4 regions of the Streptomyces sp. SS1-1 genome follow, and region 4 is predicted to be linked to each of the others. Evidence: riboswitches for the same ligand, from Rfam matches in the RefSeq annotation. Region 4 holds a riboswitch; each other region holds the start of a gene.
What was found. Region 4 has a riboswitch for cobalamin ahead of F8R89_RS28630 (hypothetical protein). Riboswitches for the same ligand answer to the same signal wherever they lie in the genome.
Positions count from the first base shown of each region.

Region 1: linked by a shared signal. The riboswitch ahead of F8R89_RS10800 (prenyltransferase/squalene oxidase repeat-containing protein) and the one ahead of F8R89_RS28630 (hypothetical protein) in region 4 are both predicted to bind cobalamin.
Region 2: linked by a shared signal. The riboswitch ahead of F8R89_RS08410 (cobalamin biosynthesis protein) and the one ahead of F8R89_RS28630 (hypothetical protein) in region 4 are both predicted to bind cobalamin.
Region 3: linked by a shared signal. The riboswitch ahead of F8R89_RS23465 (ribonucleoside-diphosphate reductase subunit alpha) and the one ahead of F8R89_RS28630 (hypothetical protein) in region 4 are both predicted to bind cobalamin.

Region 1 covers NZ_WBXN01000004.1:2,103,651-2,111,426, forward strand. Annotated here, with positions in the region: gene F8R89_RS36660 (TIR-like protein FxsC) at 1-906, shown strand, start outside; gene fxsT (FxSxx-COOH system tetratricopeptide repeat protein) at 899-4,951, shown strand; cobalamin riboswitch at 5,120-5,282, shown strand; gene F8R89_RS10800 (prenyltransferase/squalene oxidase repeat-containing protein) at 5,400-6,611, shown strand; gene F8R89_RS10805 (SCO2322 family protein) at 6,608-7,261, shown strand; gene F8R89_RS10810 (energy-coupling factor transporter transmembrane component T) at 7,261-7,776, shown strand, end outside.
Region 2 covers NZ_WBXN01000004.1:1,580,045-1,587,820, reverse strand. Annotated here, with positions in the region: gene cobN (cobaltochelatase subunit CobN) at 1-1,297, opposite strand, end outside; gene F8R89_RS08415 (cobyric acid synthase) at 1,294-2,802, opposite strand; gene F8R89_RS08410 (cobalamin biosynthesis protein) at 2,799-3,758, opposite strand; cobalamin riboswitch at 3,865-4,017, opposite strand; gene F8R89_RS08405 (hypothetical protein) at 4,113-4,334, opposite strand; gene F8R89_RS08400 (inorganic phosphate transporter) at 4,372-5,607, opposite strand; gene F8R89_RS08395 (lysozyme) at 5,784-6,542, opposite strand; gene F8R89_RS08390 (class II aldolase/adducin family protein) at 6,741-7,442, shown strand.
Region 3 covers NZ_WBXN01000004.1:4,786,028-4,793,803, forward strand. Annotated here, with positions in the region: gene F8R89_RS23460 (ribonucleotide-diphosphate reductase subunit beta) at 1-381, opposite strand, end outside; gene F8R89_RS23465 (ribonucleoside-diphosphate reductase subunit alpha) at 381-2,735, opposite strand; cobalamin riboswitch at 2,859-2,991, opposite strand; gene F8R89_RS23470 (GNAT family N-acetyltransferase) at 3,037-3,543, opposite strand; gene mctP (monocarboxylate uptake permease MctP) at 3,617-5,245, opposite strand; gene F8R89_RS23480 (DUF3311 domain-containing protein) at 5,242-5,505, opposite strand; gene F8R89_RS23485 (GntR family transcriptional regulator) at 5,654-6,418, opposite strand; gene F8R89_RS23490 (extracellular solute-binding protein) at 6,776-7,776, shown strand, end outside.
Region 4 covers NZ_WBXN01000004.1:5,954,631-5,962,406, reverse strand. Annotated here, with positions in the region: gene F8R89_RS28645 (gamma-glutamyltransferase family protein) at 1-1,243, opposite strand, end outside; gene F8R89_RS28640 (NADP-dependent oxidoreductase) at 1,370-2,314, opposite strand; gene F8R89_RS28635 (MarR family winged helix-turn-helix transcriptional regulator) at 2,438-2,941, shown strand; gene F8R89_RS28630 (hypothetical protein) at 2,992-3,408, opposite strand; cobalamin riboswitch at 3,466-3,645, opposite strand; gene F8R89_RS28625 (methylmalonyl-CoA mutase family protein) at 3,787-5,589, shown strand; gene scpA (methylmalonyl-CoA mutase) at 5,589-7,763, shown strand; gene meaB (methylmalonyl Co-A mutase-associated GTPase MeaB) at 7,760-7,776, shown strand, end outside.

The sequences.
Region 1 (7,776 bases), 3.9 Mb from region 4:
ACCACCCTGCCGCCGGCCGCGCTGGAGATCTCCACCCATCTGCCGCGCGCGGGTGGCGCCGAGGAGCGGCGCGCCCAGGACCGGTACGCGGAAGCCGGTCTGTACCGGCTCATGGAGCTGGAGGACGACCAGCGCGCGTACCGCCAGGTGCTGGCGCGCCTCGCCGAACGTGTCGCACGGGCGGCGAAGGACTCACCGGCCCGGCCGGCCGACGCGGGGCAGTGGGGCGACCGGCACGGTCTGGAGGACGCGTTCGCGCCGCAGCGGTCGAAGCCGACCTTGCGGATCACGGCCCTCGCGCCGACGGCCGGCCGGCTGCCTCCGGGGCGTGAGGCGGCCACGTACGGCCCGGACACCGAGGCGTGGCGGCCGTTCCGGACGGCGTCCGGATCGCTGATCCAGCAGGCCCTCGCCCTCGCCGGCAATCTCGGCTTCGAACCGGAACTGGTCGCCTTCGAGAAGGCGTACGAGAGCATCGTCCACGAGGGACCCGGACGGGAGCCCGCCCGGCCGGTCGCGCCCTGGGTGCTGGTGGTCGACGCGTGGGCCCTCGGCGACCCCAGGACGTCGGACATGGTGCGGCGCATCGACCGGGCCAACCGGCCCTGGCTGGCCGTCATGGCGGTCCTCGCGGGCGACGACCCGCAGACGCAGCGCGACAGGAAGCGGCTCACCGACCGGCTGCGGGACACGCTGTCCTGGCACCGGCAGCTGGACGACGTGCGCCACACGGCCCGGGGCGCGGCCGCTCAGGGCATCGCCCAGCCCGATGCTTTCGCATGGCTTTTCGCGGAGTTGGCGAAGAGTTGCTATTTGCGGTATCTCGATTCCATCCAGGACGATTCCCCGCGCCCGACGCCGGCCCGGCGCGGCGTCACGGGGAGCGGAGGACGAACCAGTGACTGACGAGAACGGCGCGGGAGAGACGACGGGGACGCCGGCTCAGGAGCCGGAGGAGCCGGCCGCGGGGAAGGTCGTCACCTTCTACTCCTACAAGGGCGGCACCGGCCGCACCATGTCCCTCGCCAACACGGCCTGGATCCTGGCGTCCGGCGGGAAACGGGTGCTGGTCGTCGACTGGGACCTCGACGCGCCCGGCCTGGACCGCTTCCTCCACCCGTTCCTGGACCGCGACCGGTTACGGTCGGCGTCCGGCATCATCGACCTCTTCCTGCACTTCAACCAGACGGTGCTGGAGCAGCGCAGGCAGCCGGAGAGCCACCCGGAGGACGACTGGGTGGCCGCCGAGGCGGCGTGGGTGGACTCGCAGGCCCGTTTCAACCACTGCGTCATCCCGCTGGACTGGAAGTTCCCCGGCGGCGGCCGGCTCGACTACGTGTCCCCGGGCACGCAGAACAAGGAGTACCTGTCGGCGTACTCGCAGTTCGACTGGATGCGCTTCCTGGACCACACCTGGCACGGGCCGGTCTTCGTGAGGGCGCTCAAGCACGAACTCACCCAGAACTACGACTACGTCCTGATCGACAGCCGCACCGGACTGAGCGACGTCTCCGACGTCTGCACGGTGCTGCTGCCGGACGCCCTGGTCGTCGCGTTCACTCCGAGCAGCCAGGGCATGGACGGCGCCCACGCGGTGGCGCAGAAGATCGACACCCTCTACGGCTATCGCGGGATCCGCATCATCCCGGTCCCCATGCGGGTGGAGGACGCCAACGGTGAGGCCGACCGTCTGGAGGCGGCGCGGGAGCAGATGCGGGCGAAGTTCGCCGACATCGTCCGCCGCCACTGCACGCTGGACGCCCAGGAGTACTGGGGCAAGGTCGAGATCCCCTACCGGCCCTTCTACGCCTACGAGGAACTGCTGGCACCGTTCCGGGACGCCCCCGGCCGCCCCACGTCGATGCTCGCCGCCTGCGAACGGCTGACGGAGGTCATCTCCGACGGCGAGGTCACCGCGCTGCCCCCCATGGACGACGCGGAGCGCAAACGCGTCCTCGCCCTGTACAAGCGGCCCAGACCGCTGGAGGACACCGAGGTACGGGTGAGCTTCGTCCCCGAGGACCGCACCTGGGCCGACTGGATCGAGTTCACCCTCAAGTCCGTGGGCTTCCGTGTGCAGTTGCTGCCGCAGGGCACCCCGGCCGCGGCGGAGCGGGCCGGGACCGGCCGGGCGGCGGGACCGTCCACGCGGAGCCTCGCCGTCCTGTCCCACGCCTACCGCAAGTTCATGGCCGCACGGGGCGGGCGGGACATGGCCGACAGCCTCGAACAGGCCGAGAACCCGCGCGGCCCGGTCGCCGTCCGGGTGGACGACGTACGGCTGAGCGCCCCGTTCTCCGATCGCACGGCCGCCGACCTCACCCGGTGCGGCGCCGACGAGGACGCCGCCCGGCAGGTTCTGCTGAACGCCGTGGAGGCCCCGACACAGCCGCTGTTCAGCCCGGTCACGGCGAGCGACGGCGGTCCGCGCTTTCCCGGGGCCGAGCCCGCCGTGCAGTCCCTGCCGATCCGCAACCCGTCCTTCACCGGGCGCGAGCGTCTGCTGGAGCACTTGCGCGACCGGCTGCGGGCCGGCAACGGCACCGTGCTGCTGCGCGGCATGGGCGGCGTCGGCAAGACGATGCTCGCCCTGGAGTTCGCCCACCGTTACAAGGGCGACTACGACGTCGTCTGGCACATCCAGGCGGACCAGCGGAACCTCGCCGTCGAGCAGTACGCCCAGCTGGCCGGCCCGCTCGGCGTCGGCGAGCGCAAGAACCCGACGGCCACGGCGACCGTCGTCAAGGAGGCGCTCGGCCTGGGCCGGCCCTACAGCCGCTGGCTGCTGATCCTCGACAACGTCGAGCATGTGAGCGACCTGTCCGACCTGCTGGTGAGCGGCAAGTCCGGTCACATCCTGGTCACCAGCCAGCGGGCCGAGGGCTGGGAGCGGTACGCCGAGATCACCGACGTCGGCGTGTTCGAACGCGAGGAGAGCGTGGCGCACCTCAAGCGCAGGCTCACCGAGTGCAGCACCGAGGAGGCCGACGAAGTGGCGGCGGCCCTCGGCGACCTGCCGCTCGCGGTGGAGCACGCGGCCGCCGTGCTCAGGGAGACGGGTCTGCAGACCCAGGAGTACGTCAAGCTCCTGGAACGCCAGCCGGCGGTCGACGCGCAGGGCCCGAGCCCCGAGGACCGGCTGCTCGACGTCTCCAAGACGTGGCGCGTGGCGATCGAGCAGCTCTACGAGAGCTTCCCGCCGGCCGTGCAACTCCTGAAGCTGGCGGCTTGGTTCAGCCCCGGGCCCATCTCCCTCGATCTCCTGCAGAGCACCCAGATCGCCCAGGCCCTGTCGGGCCGGGCATCTGAAGGCTTCCGGCCGCGCCCCTTGGACGGCACGGAGATGATCGCGCGGGCCTTCCAGGAGCTGAGCCGCCTCTCGCTGGCCACGGTGGACCGCAAGTCCCGCAGTCTCCAGGTGCACCGGCTGGTGCAGATGTCGGTGCGTTCCAACATGACGGAGGAGGAGCAGGAGACCATGCGGGACGCCGTGTTCCGCACGCTGGTGGCCGCCCGCCCCGAACAGGACGACCCCGAGGACCACAACACCTGGGAGCGCTACCGCATCATCTGGCCGCACCTCGGAACCAAGTGGGCCCTGACGACACCGGACTACGGCATCCGCAAGCTGATCGTCGACCGCGTGCGCCAGCTGCGCCGCCGCGGCGAGCTCAAGCAGGCCTACGAACTCAGCACGCGGGTCCACGAGGGATGGGTGGAGCACAGCGGCGAAGAGGATCGATGGGTGCTGCACATGGGCTTCCAGATCGGCAACGTCCTCCGCGCACAGGGCCGTTATCAGGAAGCCCTGGACATGGACATGGACGTCCTGCGCCGCCAGGAGGCGGTCCTGGACAGCCCGGACGACCTCCACATCCTCATGACCTCGGGCGGTGTGGCCGCCGACCTGCGGGGGCTGGGCCGCTACAGCGAGGCCGCGGAACGCGACCGCCGGAACTACGAGCGGCTCTTCGAACTGTTCGGTGAGGACCACCCGCGCAGCCTCGTGGCGGCCAACAACTACGCCGTCTGCCTGCGGGTGCTGGGGCAGTACGCGGACGCCCTGCGGCTGGACCGCAAGACGATGGAGATGCGGAAGAAGATCCTCGGTTCCGAGCACGCGTACACCCGGGAATCGACGATCAGCCACGCCCGCGATCTCCTGGACTGCGGTGACTACGCGGGCGCGGAGCACCAGTTGCGGCGTACCTACCAGAGCTGTCTCGACAACCGGCAGTTCGGGCCGTCCTCCCCCACCACGGTCAACGCCGGCAAGGCCCTGGCGGGCGCGCTGCGCCGGCTGGGGCGGGCGCAGGAGGCGGAGGAGCTGACCCGTGCGGTGCTCGCCGCCCTCCCCGCCGAGGAGGGGTCGGCGTCACCCAACCGGCTGCTGCTCCAGCTGGGGCTGGCCGGCGCGCTGGGCGCCCAGGGCCGTACCGAGGAGGCCCTCGAACTGGCCCGCCGGGTCCTGGACGACTGCCGTCGCTTCTTCCACGACCAGCACCCCTACACCGCGGCCTGCTACGCGAACCTGGCCGTGCTCCTCTGCTCGGCGAACGAGGCGGCCTCCTCCCTGGCGCACGCCGAGCAGGCGGCGCGGGCCTTCGCCGAGATCTTCGACGACGACCACCCGTTCACCCTGATGTGCGGGATGAACGTGGCCAACGCCCAGGCGGCGCTGGGTCAGCGGGAGATCGCCCGCGCGACCTACGAGTCGGTGCTGGACCGGATCCGTGATGTCCTCGACGACGACCAGCACCCCGCTCCCCTGGTCTGCGCCGCCAACCTCGCGGTGGTGCTGAACGAGCTGGGGGAGACCGAGGCCGCCGAGCGACTGCGCGAGGAGGTGCTGGGCGCCCTCACCGCCCGGCTCGGCGCCGACCATCCCCGCGCCCTGGCGCTGCGCGAGTGGAGGCGATCGGGCTGGGAGTTCGACCCCGAGCCGATCTGAGGCGCAGTGTGATCGGATTCTCGATCCCCCCGGCCGCGGTGCCGGGATCGGGACGTGCCGCGCAGGTCCCACACCCGTGAGGCCGAGGTGGTGACCACCCGGCCGACGGCCGTGCGCGGGGCCGAGGCCGACCGGGCACCCCCCAGCCACCTCACCACCCCGCCCTACCCCCGGGTACAGTGTCCCGGTCGTCATCACTCACCCGTTCAGGGGAAAGCCGGTGCAATTCCGGCGCTGACCCGCAACCGTGATCCGGTCCCCGCGTCCCGCCCCCCGTGGCGGGCGAGTCCGAGGCCGGTGAGCCGGACCGCCCTGGACGGACGTGACCGGCTCACGTGTCCCGGCAGCCTGCCGGAGCACGGCACCGTCGAGGTATACGGAGCCGAGCCGCCCGGGGGGGTCCTCCCGTGCTGTCCGGCTCCCCACAGGGAGAGGGCACCCGCCGATCATGAACGTCCGCCGCAGCGCAGCGGCCCTGGCCGCCACCGTCGTGCTCGGCGCGGCCGCGCCCGCCATGGCCGCCGACTCACCGTCCCCGTCGCCGTCGGCGTCCCTCCCCGAGGGGCTGTACGGCACCACCGACCCGACGTACGACGGGGTCTGGCGCCAGTCCCTCGCGCTGCTCGCCCAGCACACCGCGAAGGTGCGGCCCGCCGCGTCCGCCGTGGACTGGCTGACCGGGCAGCAGTGCGCGAACGGGGCGTTCGCCGCCTACCGCGCCGACACCGCCAAGGCGTGCGACGCCAAGGTGATGGTCGACAGCAACAGCACCGCCGCCGCCGTGCAGGCCCTGACGGCCCTCGGCGGTCACGACGACGTCACCGGCAAGGCCGTCACCTGGCTGAAGTCCGTGCAGAACAAGGACGGCGGCTGGGGCTACACCCCGGGCGGCGCCAGCGACACCAACTCGACGTCGGTCGTCGTCGGCGCGCTGGCCGCCGCCGGCGAGAAGCCGGCCGAGGTGACCAGGGACGGCAAGTCGCCGTACGACGCCCTGCTCTCCCTCGCGCTGCCCTGCGAGGGCGACGACGCGGGCGCGTTCGCCTACCAGCCGGACAAGAAGGGCAGGCTGGCCGCCAACGCCGACGCCACCGCGGCCGGGGTGATCGGCGCGCTCGGCAAGGGGCTCGTCACGAGCGCCGGCGAGAAGGCCGACGCCACCTGCGCGAAGGCCGGCTCCCCCGAGCAGGCCGCCGCCAACGGCGCCGCCTATCTGACGCGGGTCCTCGCGAAGGACGGGCACCTGGTCTCCGCTCTGCCCGGCGCCGACGACCAGCCGGACTACGGCAACACGGCCGACGCGGTCGTCGCGCTCGCCGCGCAGGGCGGGGCCGGGGCCGCCGCGAAGCCCCTGAAGTGGCTGGAGGGCAACGCCGCCGCGTGGGCCGCGCAGAACGGCCCCGCCGCCTACGCCCAGCTGATCTTCGCCGCGCACGCCACCGGCACCGACCCGCGCGCCTTCGGCGGCACCGACCTGGTCGCGAAGCTGAACGCGACCGGCCCGGCCCCGCAGAAGGCGGCCGCGAAGAGCGCGGACACCCAGGAGGACAAGGACGACGACAGCCCGTTCGGCGTCTGGTGGTACATCGGTGTCTTCCTCGTCGTCGGCGTCGGCATCGGCTTCCTGCTGAGCCACCGCACCAAGGGCGGGCGGGCGTGATCCGGCGCGCCCTCGCGGTCCTGCTGGCCGCGCTGGTCCTCACGGCCGGCGCGGCCCAGGCCGCCCAGGCCGCCGGGTACCGCTACTGGTCGTTCTGGGACCGTGACGGCGACTCCTGGTCGTACGCCACCCTCGGCCCCTCGCTGTCCCGCCCCGACGACGGCGATGTCCAGGGGTTCCGCTTCGCCGTGAGCGAGGACTCGAAGGACGCCACGCGGCCCCGGGGCGCGGCCGAGTTCTCGGTGATCTGCGCCCGTACGCCCGCGCGGGACGGCAAGAAGCGCGTCGCGCTCGTCCTGGACTTCGGTACGGCCGCCGACGCCCCGTCGGGCGAGCGGCCGCCTGCCCGGCGCACCGTCTGCGCGCGGGTCGACCCGGACGCCACGACCGCGGACGCCCTGGCGGCCGTCGCCGGTCCGCTGCGGTACGACTCCAACGCCCTGCTGTGCGCGATCGACGGCTACCCGCGCAAGGGCTGCGGGGAGCAGGTCGCGCAGGGCGAGAAGCCGGCGGGCACCGGGAGCACGGCGGCCACCGAGCCGGACGACGACCCGGAGGGCGGTGCGTCGGTCGGTCTCGTCGCCGGTGTGGCGGCGGTCGTGGTCCTCGCGAGCGCGGCCGTCTGGCAGGCACGACGGCGGCGCGGCTGATGGCAGGGGGGCGCGGCGGTACGCGGAGCGGGGGTGGCCCGGAGGGGGCGGTCGCCCCCTCCCCGGCCGTGCCCGACGCTGGGCGGGCCGTTCGCGACCCCCTGCACCCCGGCGCCTGGTGGGTGTGGGCGCTGGCGCTGGGCACCGCGGCGACCCGCACCACCAATCCGCTGCTGCTCGCCCTGCTCACCGCGACGTCCGCCTATGTGGTGGCGAGCTGCCGCCCGGACGCCCCCTGGGCCCGTTCCTACGGCGCCTTCGTCAAGCTCGCCCTCGCCGTCCTCGTGATCCGGCTGTTCTTCGCGGTGGCCCTCGGCTCCCCCATCCCCGGCACCCATGTGCTCGTCACCCTGCCCGAGGTGGCCCTGCCCGACTGGGCGCAGGGCATCCGGCTGGGCGGCCGGGTCACCGCCGAGACCCTGGTCAGGGCCCTGTACGAGGGTCTGAAGCTGGCCACGCTGCTCATCTGCGTGGGCGCGGCGAACTCCCTCGCCAACCCGGCGCGGCTGCTGAAG
Region 2 (7,776 bases), 4.4 Mb from region 4:
ACGCGTCCAGCATGGCCTGCCTGAGGTCCGCGTCCAGCGTGTCGAACCAGGTCGTGTAGTCGGCGAGCGGCACCCGCGCGGGCGCCGAGGCCAGCTGCTCCTCGGTCAGCCACTCCACGTCGTGGCCGCCGGCCTCGATGAGCCGGTGGATCAACTCGTCGCCGTTGTCGGGGTATTCGGTGAGCGCGTAGCCGGCCTCGGACAGCGCGTCGAGCACGCGGACCGCCGAGGCGGGCGTGTCCAGGCCGACCGCGTTGCCGACCCGGGAGTGCTTGGTCGGGTAGGCGGTGAAGACCAGCGCCAGCTTCTTGTCGGCGTTCGGCGTGTGCCGCAGCCGGGCGTGCCGGACGGCGATCCCGGCGACCCGCGCCGCCCGCTCCGGGTCGGCCACGTACACCGGCACGTCGTCCGGGCCCTGCTCCTTGAACGAGAACGGCACGGTGACCAGGCGCCCGTCGAACTCGGGGATCGCCACCTGCATCGCCGCGTCCATCGGGGACAGGGCCGCGTCGGACTCCTCCCAGACGGCCCGCGAGGACGTCAGGCACAGCCCCTGCAGGACGGGCACGTCCAGCTCGGCCAGCCTGCCGACGTCCCACGCCTCCTCGTCGCCGCCCGCGGACGCCTGCGAGGCGTGCGTGCCGCCCGCCGCGAGGACGGTCGCGACCAGGGCGTCGGCCCGGCCCAGGATCTCGTACAGCCCGGCGTCCGCGCCGCGCAGCGAACCGCAGTACACGGGCAGCGCGTTGGCGCCCCGGGCCTCGATCGCGTCGCACAGCGTGTCCACGAACGCGGTGTTGCCGCTGAGGTGATGGGCCCGGTAGAAAAGCACGCCCACCGTCGGCCGGCCGTCCACCCACGCACGGGAGCCGTGCACGCCGTACTCCGGCATCGGGCGCGGCTCCACGAAGCCCTCGCCCGTCAGCAGCACGGTGTCCGACAGGAACCGGGCCAGTTCGGTGAGGTTGGCGGGGCCGCCCGCCACCAGGTACTTCAGCGCCTCCGCGACCACGCCGGCCGGCACCGACGACTCGGCCATCAGCTCCGCGTCCGGCACGGACTCGCCGCCCAGCAGCACCGTCGGCACCCCCGACGCCTTCAGCGCGGCGAGCCCGTCCTCCCAGGCCCGCTTCCCGCCCAGCAGCCGTACGACGGCGATGTCGGCGCCCTCGATCAGCGCGGGCAGCTCGGACGCGACGTCCAGGCGGGTCGGGTTGCCGATCCGGTACGCGGCCTCGCCGGCGCGTGCCGCCAGCAGGTCCGTGTCGGCGGTCGACAACAACAACACTGTGCTCATGCGGGCGCTCCCGGGGGGATGAAGGGCAGTCCTCGCGGCGCGCCCGACTCGATGAGCCGCCACAGCGCGTCCGTGTCCGCGTGCTGTTCGATGAGGTCGCCGAGCCGGTCGAGTTGCTCCTCCCGCAGCGCGGCGAACGAGGTGCCGGGCGCCGGTACGAAGCGGCGGCCCGCGGCGGCCGCCACCTCCCGCAGGAAGGCGCGCCGGAAGGCGTCCGACTCCAGCGAGCCGTGCCAGTGGGTGCCCCAGGTCTGGCCGACCCGGCAGCCGTCCAGGAAGGGTTCACCCGCCAGGACCTCGGCGACCCCGTGATGGATCTCGTAGCCCTCGACCCGCTCGCCGAGCGCCTCACCGCACGGCCGGGTCAGGGTCTTCTCGCGGGCGAACCGCACCCGCACGGGCAGCAGGCCGAGGCCGTCGACATGACCGGCGCGGCTCTCGACGTCGTCCTCGATGTGCTCGCCGAGGACCTGGAAGCCGCCGCAGATCCCGAGGACCGGACGGCCCTCGGCGGCCCGCCGCACCAGGGCCTGTGCCAGCCCCCGCTCGCGCAGCCAGCGCAGCGCCTTCACGGTGCCGCGGGTGCCGGGCACCACCACCAGATCGGCGTCGGCCAGCTCCTCCGGCCGGTCCACGAACCGCACGACGACGCCCGGTTCGGCGGCGAGCGCGTCGACGTCCGTGAAGTTGGACATCAGCGGCACCGCGCACACGGCGACGCGCAGCACGTCCTCGCCGGCCGGGGCGGCCACCTCGGACTCGCGCACCGCCCCGCGCAGCGACACCCGCAGGCCGTCCTCCTCGTCGATGCCGAGACCGTGCCGGAACGGCAGCACGCCGTACGTCCGCCGCCCGGTGAGGCCGTGCAGCATGTCCAGGCCGGGTTCGAGGAGCGAGACGTCGCCGCGGAACTTGTTCACGAGGAACCCGGCGACCAGCTCCTGGTCCTCGCGCGCCAGCAGCGCCACCGTCCCGAAGAACGAGGCGAAGACTCCGCCCCGGTCGATGTCGCCCACGACCAGCACCGGCAGCCGGGCACCGCGCGCGATCCCCATGTTCACGATGTCCGTGCGCCGCAGGTTGATCTCGGCGGGCGAACCGGCGCCCTCGCAGATCACCGCGTCGTACGAGGCCCGTAGTTCGGCGAGGGAGTCCAGCACGGTGCCGAGCAACCGCTCCTGCCGTCCGCCGTGGTAGCCGCGCGCGCTCAGCTCGCCGACCGGCCGGCCCAGCAGCACCACCTGGCTGCTGCGGTCCCCGCCCGGCTTCAGCAGGACGGGGTTCATGTGCGCGGTCGGCTCGATCCGGCACGCCTGCGCCTGCATGGCCTGCGCCCGCCCGATCTCCGCGCCCTCGCGGGTGACGAACGAGTTCAGCGACATGTTCTGCGCCTTGAACGGCGCGACCTTCACGCCCTGCCGGACCAGCCAGCGGCAGATCCCGGCGGTGACGACGCTCTTGCCCGCGTCGGAGGTCGTACCGGCGACGAGCAGCCCGCCCTTCACGCGGCACGTCCCCGCGCCGCGCGCCGCCCGAGCAGGAGCCGCGCCCCGGCGCACACCCCGAGGGCGAGCACGCCGACCCGCTGCGACAGCCGCACGGCCCGCTCGATGTCGGCGACCTCGACGGCCCGTCCGGCAGCCCCGTTGAGCACGGGCCGGTGCTCCACCCGCCCGCCGTACGACAGCGTCCCGCCGAGCCGCACCCCGAGCGCGCCCGCGAACGACGCCTCCACGGGGCCCGCGTTGGGGCTGGGATGCCGGTGCGCGTCCGCCCGCCACGCCCGTACGGCCCCCTGGGGGTCGCCCCCGGCGACGGCGGCCAGTACGGCGGTCAGCCGGGCCCCCGGCCAGCCGGCGACGTCGTCGAGACGGGCCGAAGCCCAGCCGTAGCGGCGGTACTTGGGGGAGCGGTGCCCGACCATCGCGTCGAGCGTGTTGACGGCCCGGAACCCCGCGAGGCCCGGCACCCCGGCGACGGCCCCCCATACGAGGGCGCCGACCACGGCGTCCGAGGTGTTCTCCGCGACGGACTCCACGACGGCCCGCGCGATCCCGTCGGCGTCCAGCGCCTGCGGGTCCCGGCCGCACAGATGCGGCAGCCGCGCCCGCGCGGCCTCCACGTCCCCGGACTCCAGGGCACGTCCGATCGCCCGGGCCTCCCGGGCCAGCGAGGTGCCGCCGACGACGGCCCAGGTGACGGCGCCGGTCAGGGCGACGGAGGCGGCGGGGGAGGGGCGCACGGCGCGTGCGCCGAGCGCGGCGGCCGCCACGGCGCCACCGGCGCACACGGCGGTGTGGAGCACACCCCAGGCGCGGTGGTCGCGCCACAACACCCGTTCCACGGCGCCCGCGGCACGTCCGAACGCGGCGACCGGATGCCCACGGCGTGGATCGCCGAGCAGCAGGTCACCGAGGAGTCCGGCGGCGGCGCCGTACGCGAAGACGCGTTCGGCACGCATGGGGTTCAGCCGGTGGTGGCGTCGGACAGGGGTCCGGTACTGCTACTGCGTGACGATCGGCAGGCGAGCATCGCGTGATGTCCTCACTCAGGGTGTCCACGCCCTGGTTCGACGAGACCGGCGGCGAGAGTTCCTGGCTCCCGGGGGTCACTACCCCGGTGACAGTGGCGGGACCGCGCCGGATTCGCACCGGCTTCCTCTTCTGCCGCCGTACATGGCCTGGGAAGTCCACCACGGGTCGCGACGGCCGTCAACTTGCCTGTGACCTGCGACGGGAGAGTGTGCGCAGGCCCACACACACCGAAGGTGCGCGACGGTGTCCCGTCACGCACCTCAGGAGTCACGCGTCGTACGTCAGGCCACGATGAGGTAGATGCCGTACGCCACGGCCGCCGTGCACGCCGCGAAGCACGCGTAGGCGCCGGTGACCGCGAGCGCCGCCGAGTCGCCCTGCGCGACCGCCCGTTCGCGGCGCGAGAGGCCCGCGATGCCGAGGGTGAACAGGGCCACCAGGACCACCGTGACGACGAGACTGACACCGAAGACGGAGCCGAGGGCCGCCCAGTCGATCTTCATGCTGCTTCCTTGTGTTGCCGGGAGGGGTGACCGGGGGTCAGACCGCGGCCCTGGTGGGCTCGGGTCCGGGGGCCGGTGCCGGGAGGGTGACGGAGAGGTCGTCGGTCACCGTGCCCGTGGGAGGCGGGGTCACGACGGCGATGGCGGTGGTGACCACACCGGCGGGCTCGTCCTCGTCGCCGGTGACGTTGGTGTGGTCGACGACCTCGCGGCGGGAGATCCGCCAGATCGCGAAGCTGGAGGCGATCAGGAAGACCGCGACGGCGGCGGTGCCCCAGGTGCCGAGGCCCGTCACGTACTCGGCGAGCGCCGCGACCAGCGCGGCGGCCGGCAGGGTCAGGGCCCAGGCGACGAACATCCGGGTGGCCGTGGACCAGCGGACCACACCGCCCTTGCGGCCGAGACCGGCGCCCATCACGGAACCGGACACGGAGTGCGTGGTGGACAGGGAGAAGCCGAGGTGGGAGGAGGCCAGGATGACCGTCGCGGCGCTGGTCTGGGCGGCGAAGCCCTGCTGCGGCTGGAGGTCGGTGAGGCCCTTGCCCATGGTGCGGATGATCCGCCAGCCGCCGAGGTAGGTGCCGAGCGCGATGGCCAGGCCGGCGGAGAGGATGACCCAGGTGGGCGGGTCCGAGGCGGGGGCGAGGGCGCCGCCCGCGATCAGGGCGAGGGTGATGATGCCCATGGTCTTCTGGGCGTCGTTGGTGCCGTGGGCGAGGGAGACGAGGCCCGCGGAGGCGATCTGGCCGGCGCGGTAGCCCTTCTTCGCGGCCTCGCCGTCCGCCTTCTTGCCGAGGGTGTACGTGAGCCGCGTGGCCAGCAGGGCCGCGACGCCCGCGACGATCGGGGCGGCGAGGGCCGGGAGCAGGACCTTCGTGACGAGCACGTCGCCGTGGACGGCGCCGACGCCGGCCGAGGCGATGGTGGCGCCGATCAGGCCGCCCATCAGGGCGTGCGACGAGCTGGAGGGCAGGCCCACCAGCCAGGTGACGAGGTTCCAGAGGATCGCGCCGACCAGGGCGGCGAAGATGACCTCGGGACGGATGCCGGTCTCGTCGACGAGACCCTTGGAGATCGTGTTGGCGACCTCCACCGAGAGGAAAGCGCCTACAAGGTTGAGCACGGCGGACATGGCCACCGCGACCTTGGGCTTGAGCGCACCGGTCGAGATGGTCGTGGCCATCGCGTTGGCGGTGTCGTGAAAACCGTTCGTGAAATCGAACGCGAGCGCGGTTACCACCACGATCGCGAGGATCAGCGAGAAGTTTTCCATTTACCCAGGCAATCGTTCGAGGTCATTGGCTCGATGAACGTAGGAAACCTGAGTGAACGGAAGGTGAACTGGGGCGGGCCGCGCGGTGTCCGGCAGGGAGGGTTTCCCCTATGAACGGAAGGCCCCCGTCCGCGGTGCCCGGGCGGGGCCGGGGCGCGGCCGGGGCGCGGCGCGGTTCAGCCGCCGCGGGCGAACGACCTGAGCTGGGTCAGGGACCCGTTGAAGAGATTCTGGTCACCCGGCAGGCCGCCGCCGTTGTCGTACTGCCAGAGGGTCCAGGCGCGCCATCCGGACGGCAACGTTCCGGGGTCCGGGACATCGTAGCGGGCCACCCAGAGCGGGTGGTCGGCGAAGGCGCGGGAGGCGCCGGTGCAGGTGTTCCACCAGTGGGCGGTGGTGTAGATCACCGGGCGGCGGCCGGTCAGCCGGCGCACCTCGTCGCTGAACGCCCCGATCCAGGCGGTCATCGCCGCCTTGGGCAGCCCGTAGCACTTGTGCGAGCCGTACGGGTTGTACTCGATGTCGAGCGCGGGCGGCAGGGTCCAGCCGTCCGGCCGCCAGCCGCCGCCGTTGCGTACGAAGAACGCCGCCTGCGCACGGCCCGAGGACCGGTCGGGCAGGGCGAAGTGGTAGGCGCCGCGCACCAGGCCGGCGGCGCGGGCGCCGTCGTACTGCCGGGCGTAGTAGGGGTTGCGGTAGGTGTGCGACTCGGTCGCCTTGACGTAGACGAACCGCGCGCCCCGCGCCCGGCTGTCCGCCCAGTCGACGTCCTTCTGGTGCGACGAGACGTCATGACCTCGGGGCTTTCCGGCGGCGGCGGCGGCAGCGGGCGGGGCCGGTGCTCCTGAGACGGGGACGGCGACGGCGGTGGCGGTGAGCGCGAGCACGGCCGCGCAGGACACGGCGAGTCGGGACGGTTTGCGGGCACGGGCCATGGTTCCCCCCGGAATGGTGGCGTGTGCGGCAAATCACCCGGAGATTATCGGAAGATCGTTGAACTCCGATCGATCTCAGGCCAAGCGGCCGGAGCGGACGGTATGTCGGGGTATGCACCCTCCCGGAGGTCGCCCCTCCGCCCTGAAGTGCCCCCATCCACCGGCGACTTCGCGCACCGCGCCTGGCAGGATCGCCGCATGGCTGACGAACGGTGGGAGCAGGGGGACGGCGACGTCCCGAACCGGCGCACGGTGCGGCCCGAGGAGGCGGCGGCCTGGGAGGCCCTGGTCGCCACGGCCCGCCGGACCGTCGCCGACGGACTCGTGGTCGGCACGTCCGGGAACGTCTCGGTGCGGGTGGGGGACACGGTGCTGGTCACGCCGTCCGGCGTGCCGTACGACCGGCTCACCGCCCAGGACGTCACGGGCGTCGCCCTCAACGGCCGGCAGGTGCTGGGCACCCTGGTGCCGACCAGCGAACTGCCCATGCACCTCGCCGTCTACGCCGCCACCGACGCCCGCGCCGTCGTGCACACCCACGCCGTCCACGCGACGGCCGTCTCGACCCTGGTGCCCGAACTCCCACTGATCCACTACATGGCCGCGGCCCTCGGCGGACCCGTCCGGGTCGCCCCCTACGCGGCGTACGGCACCGAGGAGTTGGCCGAGAACATGCTGCGGGCCCTCACCGGCCGTACCGCCTGCCTCCTGCGCAACCACGGCACCGTCGCCCACGGCGCCACCCTGGACCAGGCGTACGACCGCACGGCCCAACTGGAATGGATGTGCCGCGTCTGGCTCACGGCCTCCTCGGTCCCGGGCCTGACCCCGACCCTCCTGTCCGGGGAACAGGTGGCGGAGGTGGGGGAGCGCCTGAAGGGATACGGGCAACAGGGCTGACGGCCCCGGGCGCCTGCTGCCCCCGGCGTCAGGCCGGGGGCACCGCCCTACGACCGGCCGGCAGGCGCCGACGGCCCGTCACCTCGGCCGTGGTGCCGTCCTTTCCCGCACGGGCCGGGGTGCGCCCGCCTCCGGCGGCGCCATGGCCCCGGCGGCCCGCTTCGGCCCGCCACCCGCCCGCCTGCCCGTGCGAGGGGCGGGCGGTGGAGGCGGGGCGCGCCCGGGGCAGGTGTCCGGCGGCCAGGCATACGGTCTCGCACCGCTCGTCACGTGCGGGGAGCGGCCCGTGGAGGCGGGGAGTGCCGGGGGCAGGTGTCCTGCGGCCGCGCGTGCG
Region 3 (7,776 bases), 1.2 Mb from region 4:
CGCCGCCGCCCGGTCCTCCGGATCGGGGAGGTAGGTGTCGAGCAGCGTCAGATAGAACTGGACGTGCACGGCCTCCTCGAACAGCTGGCGCGAGAGGTACAGCCGCGCCTCGGGGGAGTTGATGTGCTTGTACAGCGTCAGCACCAGGTTGTTCGCGACGATCGAGTCACCGGTCGCGAAGAACGCCACCAGCCGTCCGATCAGGTGCTGTTCGGCCGGGGTCAGCTTCGCGAGGTCGGCCACGTCCGAGTGGAGGTCGACCTCCTCCACGGTCCAGGTGTTCTTGATGGCGTCCCGGTAGCGCTCGTAGAAGTCCGGGTAGCGCATGGGGCGCAGGGTCAGCTCGAAGCCGGGGTCGAGAAGGTTCTGGGTACGGGACATCACTGGCAGGCCTCGCAGGACTCGGGGTTCTCAAGGGAGCAGGCGACCGCGTCGGGGTCGGTGACCTGCTGGACGGGGACGGTGGCGCGGGCGGCACGGGCGATCCGGGTCGCCGGGCGCGAGCGCAGGTAGTACGTCGTCTTCAGCCCCTGCTTCCAGGCGTACGCGTACATCGAGGAGAGCTTGCCGATGGTCGGCGTCTCCAGGAACAGGTTCAGGGACTGCGACTGGTCGAGGAACGGGGTGCGGGCCGCCGCCATGTCGATCAGGCCGCGCTGCGGGATCTCCCAGGCCGTGCGGTACAGCGCCCGTACGTCCGCCGGGATCCAGGCGAAGTCCTGCACCGAGCCGTTGGCCTCGCGCAGTGCCTCGCGGGTGCGGGCGTCCCACACGCCGAGCCGCTTCAGCTCCTCCACCAGGTAGGAGTTGACCTGGAGGAACTCGCCGGACAGCGTCTCGCGCTTGAACAGGTTGGAGACCTGCGGCTCGATGCACTCGTAGACACCGGCGATGGACGCGATCGTGGCGGTGGGCGCGATCGCCAGCAGCAGCGAGTTGCGCAGCCCGGTCGTGGCGATCCGCTCGCGCAGCGCGGCCCAGCGCTCGGGCCAGGCCGGCTCGACGTCGTAGTGGTCGGGGTGCAGCACACCCCGCGCGGTCCGCGTCCTCTCCCAGGCCGGCACCGGGCCCTCGCGCTCGGCGAGGCCGGCGGACGCCTCGTACGCGGCGAGCATGATCCGCTCGGCGATCCGGGTGGACAGCGCCTTGGCCTCGGCGGAGTCGAAGGGCAGCCGCAGCTGGAAGAAGACGTCCTGCAGGCCCATCGCGCCCAGGCCCACCGGACGCCACCGGGCGTTGGAACGGCCGGCCTGCTCGGTCGGGTAGAAGTTGATGTCCACGACCCGGTCGAGGAACGTGACGGCCGTGCGGACCGTCTCGTCCAGGCGCTCCCAGTCGATGTCGCCGTCCCGCACGAACGCGCCCAGGTTGACCGAGCCCAGGTTGCAGACCGCCGTCTCCCCGTCGTCCGTGACCTCCAGGATCTCGGTGCACAGGTTGGAGGAGTGCACGACGTGGCCGGGCAGGGCGGTCTGGTTGGCGGTGCGGTTGGCGGCGTCCTTGAAGGTCATCCAGCCGTTGCCGGTCTGCGCGAGGGTGCGCATCATGCGGCCGTACAGCTCCCGGGCCGGGAGGGTCTTGCGGGCCAGCCCCTCGCGCTCCGCCGCGCGGTAGGCGGCGTCGAACTCCTCGCCCCACAGGTCGACCAGTTCGGGCACGTCGGCGGGGGAGAACAGGCTCCACGTCCCGTCGGCCTCGACCCGGCGCATGAACTCGTCCGGCACCCAGTGCGCGAGGTTCAGATTGTGCGTACGGCGGGCGTCCTCACCGGTGTTGTCCCGCAGCTCCAGGAACTCCTCGATGTCGGAGTGCCAGGTCTCCAGGTAGACCGCGGCGGCGCCCTTGCGCCGGCCGCCCTGGTTCACGGCCGCCACGGAGGCGTCCAGTGTCTTCAGGAACGGCACGATGCCGTTGGAGTGCCCGTTGGTGCCCCGGATCAGCGAACCCCGGGCGCGGACGCGGGAGTACGACAGACCGATGCCGCCCGCGTGCTTGGAGAGGCGCGCGACCTGGTGGTACCGGTCGTAGATCGAGTCCAGTTCGTCCTTGGGGGAGTCCAGGAGGTAGCAGGACGACATCTGGGGGTGCCGGGTGCCGGAGTTGAAGAGCGTGGGGGAGGACGGCAGGTACTCCAGGCGGCTCATCAGCCGGTAGAGCGCGGCGACCTCGTCCACCGCCCCCGCGCTGTCGTCCGCGGCGAGACCGGCGGCGACCCGCAGCAGGAAGTGCTGGGGCGTCTCGATGACCTTGCGGGTGTGCGGGTGCCGCAGCAGATAGCGGCTGTGCAGGGTGCGCAGCCCGAAGTAGCCGAACCGGTCGTCGGCGGCGGGGTCGACGAGCGCGTCGAGCCGGGCGGCGTGCGTGCGGGCGAACGCGGCGGTCCGGTCGGCGATCAGGCCCTCGCGGTGGCCGGTCGCGACGGACCCGGTGAAGGTCGTGACGCCCTGCGAGGCCGCCTCGGCGGCGATGGAGAGGGTGAGCAGCCGCGCGGCCAGCCTGCTGTACGCGGGGTCCTCGGAGATGAGCCCGGCCGCCGCCTCGGTGGCGAGCTCGCGCAACTCCGTCTCGTCGGCCCGGGCGGACCGGCCGCGCAGCGCGGCGGCGGCGACCCGGCCGGGGTCGGCGTCGGGGAGGTCGGCGGTCAGCTCGGTCAGGGTCCGCAGCAGCGCGGCACCGGGACCGTCGTTCTCCGGTTGGGCCGCCGCTGAGGCCGGTTCGGCTGGCGCGATCGTCACGTGAGGCTCTCCCTCGCTCGGCACAGGGCCTTGCGGAGGGCAGGGGGCAGCTCACGAGCGCACGGGGCGTCGCGTCCACCGGCCCATTCCACGAGGCCCGGACGTCGGAGCGCACCGGCCGGGTGGCCGGGACGCACTGTCGGCAGGTCCTCGGACTGACGAAGCGCATGAGACATGCACAAGTACACCGTTGCGGGACAGTTCCGGATTCGCACCGGATTCCCCTGCGGCGACAGCGAGCATGAGCATACATCTTGTGCTCGCCTGCCGCGCCACCCCTAGATGTTGTGGCGTACTGGTGTCAGAGCGTCAACTCGTAGGTCACGAGCGTGAGGTCGAGGAGCTCCGGCAGCGGGTTCCAGTCCCGCTCCCGCGTACGGACGAAGCCCAGCCGCTCGTAGAGGCGGTGGGCGCTGTGCATGGTGGGCTGGGAGGAGAGGACCACGCGCACACAGCCCGCCGTGGCGCGGGCGCGGTCGACGCAGGCGCGCACGAGCGCCTCGCCGGCGCCCCGGCCCCGGGCCGCGCGGTCGACGGCGAGCATACGGATCTCCGCCTCGCCGGGGCCCGCCAGATCGGCCATCGGGCCGCCCTCGGGGACGAAGGTCACACCGCCGAGGAGGCGGCCGTGCTCGACGGCCACGAGCACCTGCGCGGCCGCCGCGCGCTTGGCCACGTCCTTCAGCTCGCCGAGGTAGGCGTCGTCCTCGCCGAAGTCGAGGAAGCCGTCCTGGAGGTAGGCCTGTGCGGTGATCTCGCCCAGAGGGCCGTACTCGCCGGGGTCCGCCGGCCGGATCACGATGTCCATACCGCCGAGTGTGCCGTACGCACGCAGCGGCGGGCCGCCGGATCTCTCCGACGGCCCGCCGCTCACGGGTGGTTCAGTGGGACGAGCCCGCCGTGGCCGGCGGCAGTTCCACCTGGACGCCGGGGTCGCCCGCGTCCGCCGTGTAGTCCTCCGGCTTCGTCTCGTCGACGCCGTCCGGGGCCTTCGCGGCCTTCAGGACGAACGTCAGGACGACGGTGACCAGCACGTTGAGCACGAACGCCGTCAGACCGATGTAGCCGATCTCACCGATGCCCGGGATCTCCTTGGAGGAGCCGCCGAAGTGCTTCTGCGCCGGGGTCGCCACCCCGTACGCGGCGAGCGTGCCGTAGACCATGCCGACCGCCCAGCCGGCCAGCAGGGCCCAGCGGTGGAACCAGCGGGTGAACAGGCCGCCGACCAGGGCCGGGAAGGTCTGCAGGATCCAGATTCCGCCCAGCAGCTGGAAGTTGATGGCGACCGTCTTGTCCATGGTGAGGACGAAGACCAGCGCGCCCACCTTCACCAGCAGCGACACCAGCTTGGAGACCTTGGTCTCCTGGGCGGGCGTGGCGTCCGGCTTGATGAAGTCCTTGTAGATGTTGCGGGTGAACAGGTTCGCCGCCGCGATGGACATGATCGCCGCCGGCACCAGCGCGCCGATGCCGATGGCCGCGAAGGCCACGCCCGCGAACCAGGCCGGGAACATGTCCTCGAACAGCTGCGGGATCGCCAGCTGCCCGTTCTGCACCTTGATCCCGGCCGCGATCGCCATGAAGCCCAGCAGGGCCAGCAGGCCCAGCATCAGGGAGTACAGCGGCAGGATCGTGGTGTTGCGCCGGATCACCTCACGGCTGCGCGAGGACAGCGTCGCGGTGATCGAGTGCGGGTACATGAACAGCGCGAGCGCGGAGCCCAGCGCCAGCGTGGCGTACGTCCACTGGGTCGCGTCGCCCGGGGTGAGCGCCCCGCGCGGGGCACCCGTCTTCGGGTTCGGCTCCGCGAAGGCGTCGCCCGCCTTGGCGAAGATCTCGTCGAAGCCGCCGAGCTTGATCGGGATGTAGATGATCGCCACCGCGATGACGATGTAGATCAGCGTGTCCTTCACGAAGGCGATCAGCGCGGGGGCGCGCAGTCCCGACGAGTAGGTGTACGCCGCCAGCACGCCGAAGGCGATGAGCAGCGGCAGGTCCTTGACGAACCAGTTGGTGCTCTCGCCGCCGCCGACGCCCATCACGTCCAGGACGGCCTGGATGCCGACCAGCTGGAGCGCGATGTAGGGCATCGTCGCCAGGATGCCGGTGACCGCCACGGCCAGCGACAGGCTCTTGGAGCCGAACCGTCCGCGCACGAAGTCCGAGGTCGTCACATAGCCGTGCTTGTGCGACACCGACCACAGCCGCGGCAGGAACGTGAAGATCAGCGGGTAGACCAGGATGGTGTACGGCACCGCGAAGAAGCCCGCCGCGCCGGCCGCGTAGATCGCCGCCGGGACCGCCACGAAGGTGTACGCGGTGTACAGGTCGCCGCCGAGCAGGAACCAGGTCACCCAGGTGCCGAACGACCGGCCGCCCAGGCCCCATTCGTCGAGGCTGTGCTCGTTGTCGGCCTTGCGCCAGCGCGCGGCCAGGAACCCCATGACCGTGACGGCCAGGAAGAAGAAGATGAAGACGCCGAGCGCGACGCCGTTCACGCCGTCGTTCATTCCGCCGCACCGCCCTTCCGCGGGGCGCGGGCGCGCTGGTCACGCTGCCACAGCTTGTACGCCGTCATGGTCAGCAGCGTCGAGAGCAGCACCCACAGCATCTGGTACCAGTAGAAGAAGGGGATGCCGATGAACTCCGGGTCGGTCTTGGCGTACGAACCCACCCACAGCATCGCCACGAAGGGCGCGGCCAGGCAGAGGCCGATGACCACCCGGGTCGGCGTCACCACGCCTCTGTTCACTTCTGGGGCATCTGACATCTGACGGCTCCGTCCCCTTGTTGATCGCCTGTGAAATGCCCGGGCAATCTAGGTGACGGCGCGACCGCAGCGGAAGGCCTCGGTCACGGTTCGGATGTGGAGGAATCGTGTACGCGCCACAGGGCGGCTGAGCAGCGGCGTTGACGCCTCAGTCCTGCGGCCGCTTCAGTCGCGCGACGAACTTGTACCGGTCGCCGCGGTAGACCGAGCGCACCCACTCCACCGGCTGTCCGGTGCGGTCCAGGGAGTGCCGGGACAGCATGAGCATCGGCAGGCCCACGTCGGTGCCGAGCAGGCCGGCCTCGCGGGGGGTGGCCAGGGAGGTCTCGATGGTCTCCTCGGCCTCGGCGAGGTGCACGTCGTAGACCTCGGCGAGGGCGGTGTACAGCGAGGTGTACTTGACCAGCGACCGGCGCAGGGCGGGGAAGCGCTTGGCCGACAGATGCGTGGTCTCGATGGCCATCGGCTCGCCGTTCGCCATGCGCAGCCGCTCGATGCGCAGCACCCGGCCGCCGGCCGTGATGTCGAGCAGGCCGGCCAGGCGGTCGTCGGCGGTGATGTACCCGATGTCCAGCAACTGGGAGGTCGGCTCCAGGCCCTGGGCGCGCATGTCCTCGGTGTACGAGGTGAGTTGCAGCGCCTGCGACACCTTCGGCTTGGCGACGAACGTGCCCTTGCCCTGGATGCGCTCCAGCCGGCCCTCGACGACGAGTTCCTGCAGGGCCTGGCGCACGGTCGTGCGCGAGGTGTCGAACTCGGCGGCGAGCGTGCGCTCGGGCGGCACCGGGGTGCCGGGCGCCTGGGTCTCCGTCATGTCGAGGAGGTGCTTCTTCAGGCGGTAGTACTTGGGCACGCGGGCGGTACGGACGGGGACGCCGCTCTCGTTCTCCGCACTGCTGACGTCGGTGCTCATGCTCCGCCTTCCCGGCTCCGGCTGCGGCTCACATCGTGGCACGCGCGCGTGGGGCCTGTCCCCGTACGCTCCGTGATCTGTTCTGTATACCGTCGCCGCGCCGTTTGGTCTAGTCCACAGAATGCAGTGGTATAGCGACTGATGGCGGCTGTGAATCGCCTTTTCGAGGGTTTCTTACTTAAAGGTTCCTGCATATGTAGGTCGCATAACGGCTGGTCGGAGCGTATTCCACCACCCTTGACACCCCTTCTGGTCTGGTCCAAGCTCCGGGTACTGGTCTACACCATTGGTCCAGGTCCCGGCCCATCGCTAGTGCGGGGAGGCAGGGGGGTTTGTGGCATCCCTGAGGAGGGTGGCGTGAAGCGCAGGCTGATATCCGCGATCGGTGTCGCGGGCATGATGATCTCCCTGGCGGCGTGCGGGGGCGACAACGGCGACGGCGACGGAAAGGCCGGGGCGGACGGCTACGCGGGCCAGACGCTGACGGTGTGGGTGATGGACGGTTCCTCGCCCGACCAGTGGCAGAAGGACGTCGCCGCGGCGTTCGAGAAGAAGACCAAGGCCAAGGTCAAGTTCGAGATCCAGCAGTGGAACGGCATCCAGCAGAAGCTGACCACCGCGCTCTCCGAGGACAACCCGCCGGACGTCTTCGAGATCGGCAACACCCAGACCCCGGCGTACGCCAAGACCGGCGGCCTCGCCGACCTGGCGGACCTCAAGAACGAGATCGGCGGCGAGTGGACGGCGTCCCTCAACGAGTCCTCGATCTTCGAGGGCAAGCAGTACGCGGCGCCCTGGTACTTCGCCAACCGCGTCGTGCTCTACAACAAGAAGATCTGGGCCGACGCCGGCATCAAGGACACGCCCAAGACCCGCGACGAGTTCTACGCCGACCTCAAGCAGATCGGCGAGAAGACCGACGCCGAGCCGATCTACCTGCCCGGCCAGAACTGGTACCACTTCGTCGGCCTCACCATCGGTGAGGGCGTCCAGCTCGTGAAGGAGCAGGACGGCAAGTACGTCTCCAACCTCGCCGACCCCAAGGTCGCCGCCGCGATGGAGACCTACAAGAAGTTCCAGGCCCTGTCCAAGGCCCCCAAGGACAAGGACGAGGCCACCCCGCAGCAGGGCGAGGTCTTCGGCAAGGGCAACGTCGGCGCCTTCATCGGCATGGGCTGGGAGGCCGGCATCGCCACCAAGGCGAACCCGAAGATCGAGAAGGAGATCGGCTACTTCACCATCCCCGGTGCCACGGCCGACAAGCCCGAGGGCGTCTTCCTCGGCGGCTCCAACCTCGCGGTCGCCGCGGGCAGCAAGAAGCAGGAGCTGGCCAAGGAGTTCCTGAAGATCGCCCTGTC
Region 4 (7,776 bases):
CGAGGTGGCAGGTGTCGCCGCGTGTGGTGCCGTCGGCGGCCACCTCGGGTTCGGCCGGCACCGGGGACAGGGGCGACGTGGCGACCGTCGGCTCCCCCGCGCCAGGCACGTTGCCGGGTGTGGCGACGGCGGCGCCCCGCGCGTGGGCGCCGAGCCTTGGCGTGCGGCCGCCGGGGCTGCCGGGGCGCAGTTCGAAGGAGGCCGTGTCGCCTACCAGCCGGCGCCGTTCGGCGTTGTACGCGTCGGACAGCAGGTCGGCGAGCGGCACCTCGGCGGCGTCGCCGTACCAGGCCTCCCGGTCGGCCATGGCCAGCTTGCAGTTCTCGATCAGCAGGTGGACGTAGTCGGCGGACCCGTACGGGGGCAGCTCGTCCGGGAGCAGGGCGAGCTGCTGGAGGAGGACCGGGCCCTGCGTCCAGGGCCCGGCCTTGCACAGGGTCCAGCCGTTCCAGTCGTACGTCGCCGGCGCCTCGTAGGTCGCGGACCAGGCGGCGAGGTCGGCGGCGGTGAGGGTGCCGGTGTGGCGTTCGCCGCTGGTGTCGAGGGTGGGCCGGTGCGCCTGCCGGACCAGTGCCTCGGCGATGAACCCGGTACGCCACACCTCGCGCGCCGCCTCGATCAGCGCGACGCGGTCGCCGGCGCCGGCGATCTCGTCGAGGAGGCGTTTCCAGGTGGCGGCGAGCGCCGGGTTGCGGAAGAGCGTGCCGGGGCGGGGCGGCTCGCCGTCCGGCAGGTACACCTCGGCGGAGGAGGTCCACTCGGTCTCGAACAGCTCCCGCACGGTCTCGACCGTCTCGCCGACGCGCTCCACGGGCGCGTGCCCGTGTTCGGCGTAGTGGATGGCGTACTGCAGGACGTCGGCGGGCGCGAGCGTGCCGTGGTCGCGGAGCAGGACCATCCAGGCGTCGAAGGCGCCGGGGACGGCGGCGGCCAGCGGGCCGGTGCCGGGGACGAGGTCCAGGCCGAGGCCCCGGTAGTGGGTGACGGTCGCGCCCGCGGGGGCGACGCCCTGGCCGCACAGCACCCGCACCTCGCCGCCCGCCGGGGCGAGGAGGATGGGCACCTCGCCGGCCGGCCCGTTCAGGTGCGGTTCGACGACGTGCAGGACGAACGCGCCCGCCACGGCGGCGTCGTAGGCGTTGCCGCCGCGCTCCAGGACCGCCATCGCGGACTGCGAGGCCAGCCAGTGGGTGGAGGACACCATGCCGAAGGTGCCCTGGAGGGTGGGACGGGTGGTGAACATGGCCGGGCGTCACCTCGCGGTCGGGCGGACGGGTCCGTCCGATCTTCCGTGACCACCTGTTCGATGTTCAACCGTCCATGGGGGCGTGGTGCGAGGGTGCCGTGAAGGTGTGGAGGCCGGCCGGCGTCACGCGGTGGAGGTGACGACGACGACCTTGCCGTGCACCGCGCCCTCGGCGGCCCGTGCGTGCAGGTTCGGCAGCCCGGCCAGCGGCACCCGCTCGGCGACGTCCACGCGCAGCTCGCCTCGGTCGATCATCCCGGCCAGGCGCTCCAGCTGTCCGGTGTCGCTGCGGACGAACAGGTCGACGCCCCGCACACCGCGCTCCTCGTCGCCCGGTGCGGGCATCCACACGGTGGTGTTGACGAGGGCCCCGCCGGGGCGGACCAGGGTGACCAGCGCCGCCAGGTCGGCCGGTTCGACCGGGGCGAGGTTGAGCGCGAGGTCGACCGGTTCCGTCACCGCCGAGGTGACGCCGGTGATGGTGTGGTCGACGATCTCGTCGGCGCCCGCGGAGGCGACCGCCTCGGCGCTGCGCGGGCCGGCCGTGGCGATGACGTGGGCGCCGGCGTTCTTCGCCAGCTGTACCGCGTAGCCGCCGACGGCGCCGCCCGCCCCGTTGATCAGGACGCGTTGCCCGGCCGTCAGCCCGCCGTGGTCGAACAGGGCCTGGTACGCGGTGAGGCCCACGACCGGAAGGGCGGCGGCGTCCGCCAGGGGGACGCTCTTCGGTGCCGGCGCGAGGACGTCCGCCGGTGCGAGGACGTACTCGGCGGCGGCTCCGGCGCCGTCCATCGGCAGGAAGCCGACGACCTCGTCGCCGACCGTGAGGCCGTCCACCCCCTCGCCCAGCGCGTCGACCGTGCCGGCGACGTCGATGCCGGGGGTGTGGGGCAGCTCCACCGGGATGGGGCCGCGCATGAAGCCGGCGCGGATGTTGGCGTCGACGGGGTTGAAGGAGGTCGCGGCGACGCGGACGCGGGCCTGGCCGGGGCCGGGGACGGGCTGCTCCACGTCCTCGTGGCGCAGGACGCCGGGCTCGCCGTACTCGTGGAAACGCACTGCCTTCATCACGGTTCTCACCTTCGTCGTGATCTTCGATCGTGAAGGTTGCTTCGAATTCGAAGTAACTGGCGTCGACGCTACACCTGCTTCGAATTCGAAGCAAGTGAGGGTGAGCAGTAGACTCCGGCCATGCCTGATTCGCCGCCGTCACTCGACCCCGTGCAGCTCGGCACCTACTTCGACCTCATCGAGGTGACCAGCCTGCTGCGGCACGCTGTCGAGCAGCAGTTGCGGGAGAGCGGCGGGCTCAGTTACGTGCAGTTCCAGCTGCTGGCCCGGCTCGGGGACGCGCCCACGGGCAGTCACCGCATGACCGACCTGGCCGACGGCGTCGTCTACAGCCGCAGCGGCCTGACGTACCAGGTGGGTCTGCTGGAGAGGGAGGGCCTGGTCGTCCGCGCCCCCTCACCGGACGACGAGCGCAGCATCACCGTGACCCTCACCGACGCCGGGCGCGAGCTGCTCGCGAAGGTGCTGCCGGGGCACATCGAGGTGGTCAGCGGGCTGCTGTTCGCGCCGCTCTCGGCCGACGACGTCAGGACGCTCGCCGGCCTGCTGCGGCCGGTGCGCGACCACATGCGGGCGACCCCGCCCCGCTCGGCCGCTTCACGCCGCCGCAAGAGCGAGGCCTGAACCCGTACCCGCAGGGGCGGGCCTGAGCCCTCCACGCGGCGCGCGGACGGTCAGCCCTTTCCGGAGGCGCGGGACGAGGGCGGCGGGAAGGCGTGGAGGCCGAGGATCTCGGGGCAGGGGGCGACGCCGGGGCCGCCCGCCCGGACCCAGGCGATGACGTCCTCGGTGGCGTCGGGGTCGTTGACGAGGCCGAGCCAGACCGGGCGGGCGCCCGCCGCCCGTGCCGCGGCGGAGGGCTGGACGACGACCACATTGGCGTGGTCGCAGACGTCGAGGCAGTCGGAGACACGCACCGGAACGCTCTCCCTCAGCCGGGCGGTCTGGCGCTCGTGGTCGACACCGGTCACCTTCGGGCTGCCGCAGCAGCAGTCCCGGCAGAGCACGACCCGGCAGGGCGCGGCCGGGGGACGCCGGTCCGCGGGCGGCGGCTCGGACGACGGCTGGGGCGGGGGCGGGAGCACGGGCATGGCTGCCTTCGGGTCGGGGCTCGTACGCGGAGCCGGCCTGTGGACGTCCTCCCCGCCCGGGGGCGCGGAGGTGCCGGCAGGTCTTCGGACTCGGGTTCGTCCCGGCGGGGCGCCTTCCCGGTCTCCCAGTGGCGTGCCTGCCCCGCCCGTCCCCCTCACCGCTGCGCGTCAGTTCCGGATTCGCACCGGATTCCCTGGCCCCGGAGAAGGGGCGCGACCAGCTCGGCGAGGCTATCAAGTCGGGGTGCGCGGACGCCCGTTCGGCGTGCTCGAGCGGGCCTCGCAAGGGCGCGGAGACGCAGGTCACAATCTGGAAGAGGGCAAGGTCACAGCCGTGCCCCCTGCTGCTCCTTTGGCGATCTGACCTAGCATCCGAGCATGACGGTCCTGCCTGACGACGGGCTCTCGCTGGCCGCCGAGTTCCCTGACGCAACCCATGAGCAGTGGCGACACCTGGTGGAAGGTGTGCTGCGCAAGGCGGGCAAGGATGTGTCGGGTACGGCTGCCGAGGACGCCCTGTCCACCGCACTCGAGGACGGGATGCGCTCCCGCCCCCTGTACACCGCGCGTGACGCCGCGCCCGACCCCGGCTTGCCCGGCTTCGCCCCGTTCGTCCGGGGCGGTCGCCCCGAGGGCAACACGGCCGGCGGCTGGGACGTACGGCAGCGGCACACCACGGCCGCGGACGGCGTGGTGCTGGCGGACCTGGAGAACGGCGTCACCTCGCTCTGGCTGGTCCTCGGCGAGGCCGGCATCCCGGTCTCCTCCCTCCGCGGCGCCCTCGACGGCGTCTACCTCGACCTCGCCCCGGTCGTCCTGGACGCGGGCGCCGACACGGAGGCCGCCGCGCACGCCCTGCTCGCCCTGTACGACGAGCGTGGCGTCGCGAAGGACGCGGCGCGCGGCAACCTCGGCGCCGACCCGCTCGGCCACGAGGCCCGCACCGGCACGTCCCTGCCGTTCGCGCCGGCCGCCGCGCTGGCCCGGCGGTGCGCCGAGGAGTACCCCGGGCTCAGGGCCCTGACCGTGGACGCGCTGCCGTACCACGAGGCCGGCGGCTCGGCCGCGCAGGAGCTCGGCGCCTCCCTGGCGACCGGTGTGGCGTATCTGCGGGAGCTGACCGAGGCCGGGCTGACGGTCGAACAGGCCGCCGCGCAGCTGGAGTTCCGCTACGCGGCCACCGCCGACCAGTTCCTCACCATCGCCAAGCTGCGGGCGGCGCGCCGCCTGTGGGCCCGGGTGACCGAGGTGTCCGGGGCGACCTCCGCCCAGGTGCAGCACGCCGTCACCTCGCCGGTGATGATGACGCGCCGCGACCCGTGGGTGAACATGCTGCGCACCACGGTCGCCACGCTCGCGGCCGGTGTCGGCGGCGCCGACTCGGTGACGGTGCTGCCCTTCGACCACGCGCTGGGCCTGCCCGACGCGTTCGCGCGGCGCATCGCCCGCAACACCTCGACCATCCTCATCGAGGAGTCCCACCTGGCCCGGGTCATCGACCCGGCGGGCGGCTCCTGGTACGTGGAGCGGCTCACGGACGAACTGGCCCACGCGGGCTGGGAGTTCTTCCAGCGGATCGAGCGGGCGGGCGGCCAGGCCGCCGCCCTGCGCTCGGGGCGGCTGGGCGACGACCTCGCCGCCACCTGGGAGGCCCGCACCGGAAAGCTGGCCAAGCGCCGCGAACCGGTCACCGGCGTCAGCGAGTTCCCGAACCTCGCCGAGCAGCCCGTGGTGCGCGAGCCCGCGCCCGAGCCGCCGTCCGGGGGCCTGCCGCGCGTGCGGCGCGACGAGACGTACGAGGCGCTGCGCGCCCGCTCCGACGCGCACCTCGCGGCGACCGGCGCCCGGCCCCGGATCTACCTGGCCGCGCTCGGCCCGGCCGCCGCCCACACCGCGCGGCTGACCTTCGCCTCCAACCTCTTCCAGGCCGGCGGCATCGAGCCCGTCACCGAGGGCACCTTCGAGGAGAGCGGCGCCACCGAGGCGTGCCTGTGCTCCAGCGACGCCGTGTACGAGGAGCAGGCCGCCGAGGTCGCCGGACGGCTGAAGGCGGCCGGTGCCGCGCACGTGTTCCTCGCCGGGCGGCCCGGGGACCACCCCGGCGTCGACGGCCATGTCTTCGCGGGCTGTGACGCCGTCGCCGTCCTGTCCGCCACCCTCGACCGCATGGGAGTGTCCTGATGGGAATCCCCGACTTCACCGGGATCGAACTGGGGACCCCGGCCGCGGCGGGCGGCTCCGACGAGTGGCGTACGGCCGTCAAGCAGGCCACCGGCGGGGACGATCCGTCGTGGGAGACGCCGGAGGGCATCGCGGTCAAGCCGCTGTACACCGGGCGTGACCTGGAGGGCCTGGACTTCCTGGGCACCTACCCGGGTGTGGCGCCGTATCTGCGCGGCCCGTACCCGACGATGTACGTCAACCAGCCCTGGACGATCCGCCAGTACGCGGGCTTCTCCACCGCCGAGGAGTCCAACGCGTTCTACCGGCGCAATCTGGCGGCCGGCCAGAAGGGCCTGTCGGTCGCCTTCGACCTGCCGACGCACCGCGGCTACGACAGCGACCACCCTCGGGTGACCGGCGACGTCGGCATGGCGGGCGTGGCGATCGACTCGATCTACGACATGCGGCAGCTGTTCGACGGGATCCCGCTGGACAAGATGACGGTGTCGATGACGATGAACGGCGCGGTGCTGCCCGTGCTCGCGCTGTACATCGTGGCGGCGGAGGAGCAGGGCGTACCGCCCGAGAAGCTGGCCGGGACCATTCAGAACGACATTCTGAAGGAGTTCATGGTCCGCAACACCTACATCTATCCGCCGAAGCCGTCGATGCGGATCATCTCCGACATCTTCGCGTACACCTCGCAGCGGATGCCCCGCTACAACTCGATCTCCATCTCCGGCTACCACATTCAGGAGGCCGGGGCGACGGCCGACCTGGAGCTGGCGTACACGCTCGCGGACGGCGTCGAGTACATCCGGGCCGGACGGGAAGCGGGCCTGGACGTCGACGCGTTCGCGCCCCGGCTGTCGTTCTTCTGGGCGATCGGCATGAACTTCTTCATGGAGGTCGCCAAGCTGCGCGCCGCGCGCCTGCTGTGGGCGAAGCTGGTGAAGCAGTTCGACCCGAAGAACTCCAAGTCGCTGTCGCTGCGCACCCATTCGCAGACGTCGGGCTGGTCGCTGACCGCGCAGGACGTGTTCAACAACGTCACGCGCACCTGTGTCGAGGCGATGGCGGCGACGCAGGGGCACACGCAGTCGCTGCACACCAACGCGCTCGACGAGGCGCTGGCCCTGCCGACCGACTTCTCGGCGCGCATCGCCCGCAACACCCAGCTGCTGCTCCAGCAGGAGTCGGGCACCACCCGGGTCATCGACCCGTGGGGCGGCAGCGCCTACGTGGAGAAGCTGACGTACGACCTCGCGCGCCGCGCCTGGCAGCACATCCAGGAGGTCGAGGCGGCCGGCGGCATGGCCAAGGCGATCGACGCCGGCATCCCCAAGCTGCGCATCGAGGAGGCGGCGGCCCGCACCCAGGCGCGCATCGACTCCGGGCGCCAGCCGGTCATCGGCGTCAACAAGTACCGCGTCGACAGCGACGAGCAGATCGACGTGCTGAAGGTCGACAACTCCTCGGTGCGCGCGCAGCAGATCGCCAAGCTGCGGCGGCTGCGCGAGGAGCGTGACGAGACGGCCTGCCGGGACGCGCTGGACGCGCTCACCCGGGCCGCCGACGGCGAGGGCAACCTGCTGGAGCTGGCCGTGGACGCGGCCCGCGCGAAGGCCACCGTCGGCGAGATCTCCGACGCCCTGGAGAAGGTGTACGGGCGGCACGCGAGCCAGATCCGTACCATCACCGGCGTGTACCGCAACGAAGCCGGGGAGTCGCCCGCCGTGGACCGCACCCGCACCCTCGTGTCCGACTTCGAGGAGGCCGAGGGCCGCCGCCCGCGCATCCTGGTCGCGAAGATGGGCCAGGACGGCCACGACCGCGGCCAGAAGGTCATCGCGACGGCGTTCGCCGACCTCGGTTTCGACGTCGACGTCGGCCCGCTGTTCCAGACGCCCGCCGAGGTGGCCCGGCAGGCCGTCGAGGCGGACGTGCACATCGTCGGGGTGTCGTCGCTGGCGGCCGGGCATCTCACCCTCGTCCCGGCCCTCAAGGAGGCGCTGGCCGAGGAGGGCCGCGAGGACATCATGATCGTGGTCGGCGGGGTCATCCCGCCGCAGGACGTCGCGACGCTGCTCGAGATGGGCGCGGCGGCGGTCTTCCCGCCCGGCACGGTCATCCCGGACGCGGCGTACGACCTGGTGCGGCGGCTGGCGGACGGACTCGGGCACGAGCTGTGATCGATGTCGACGC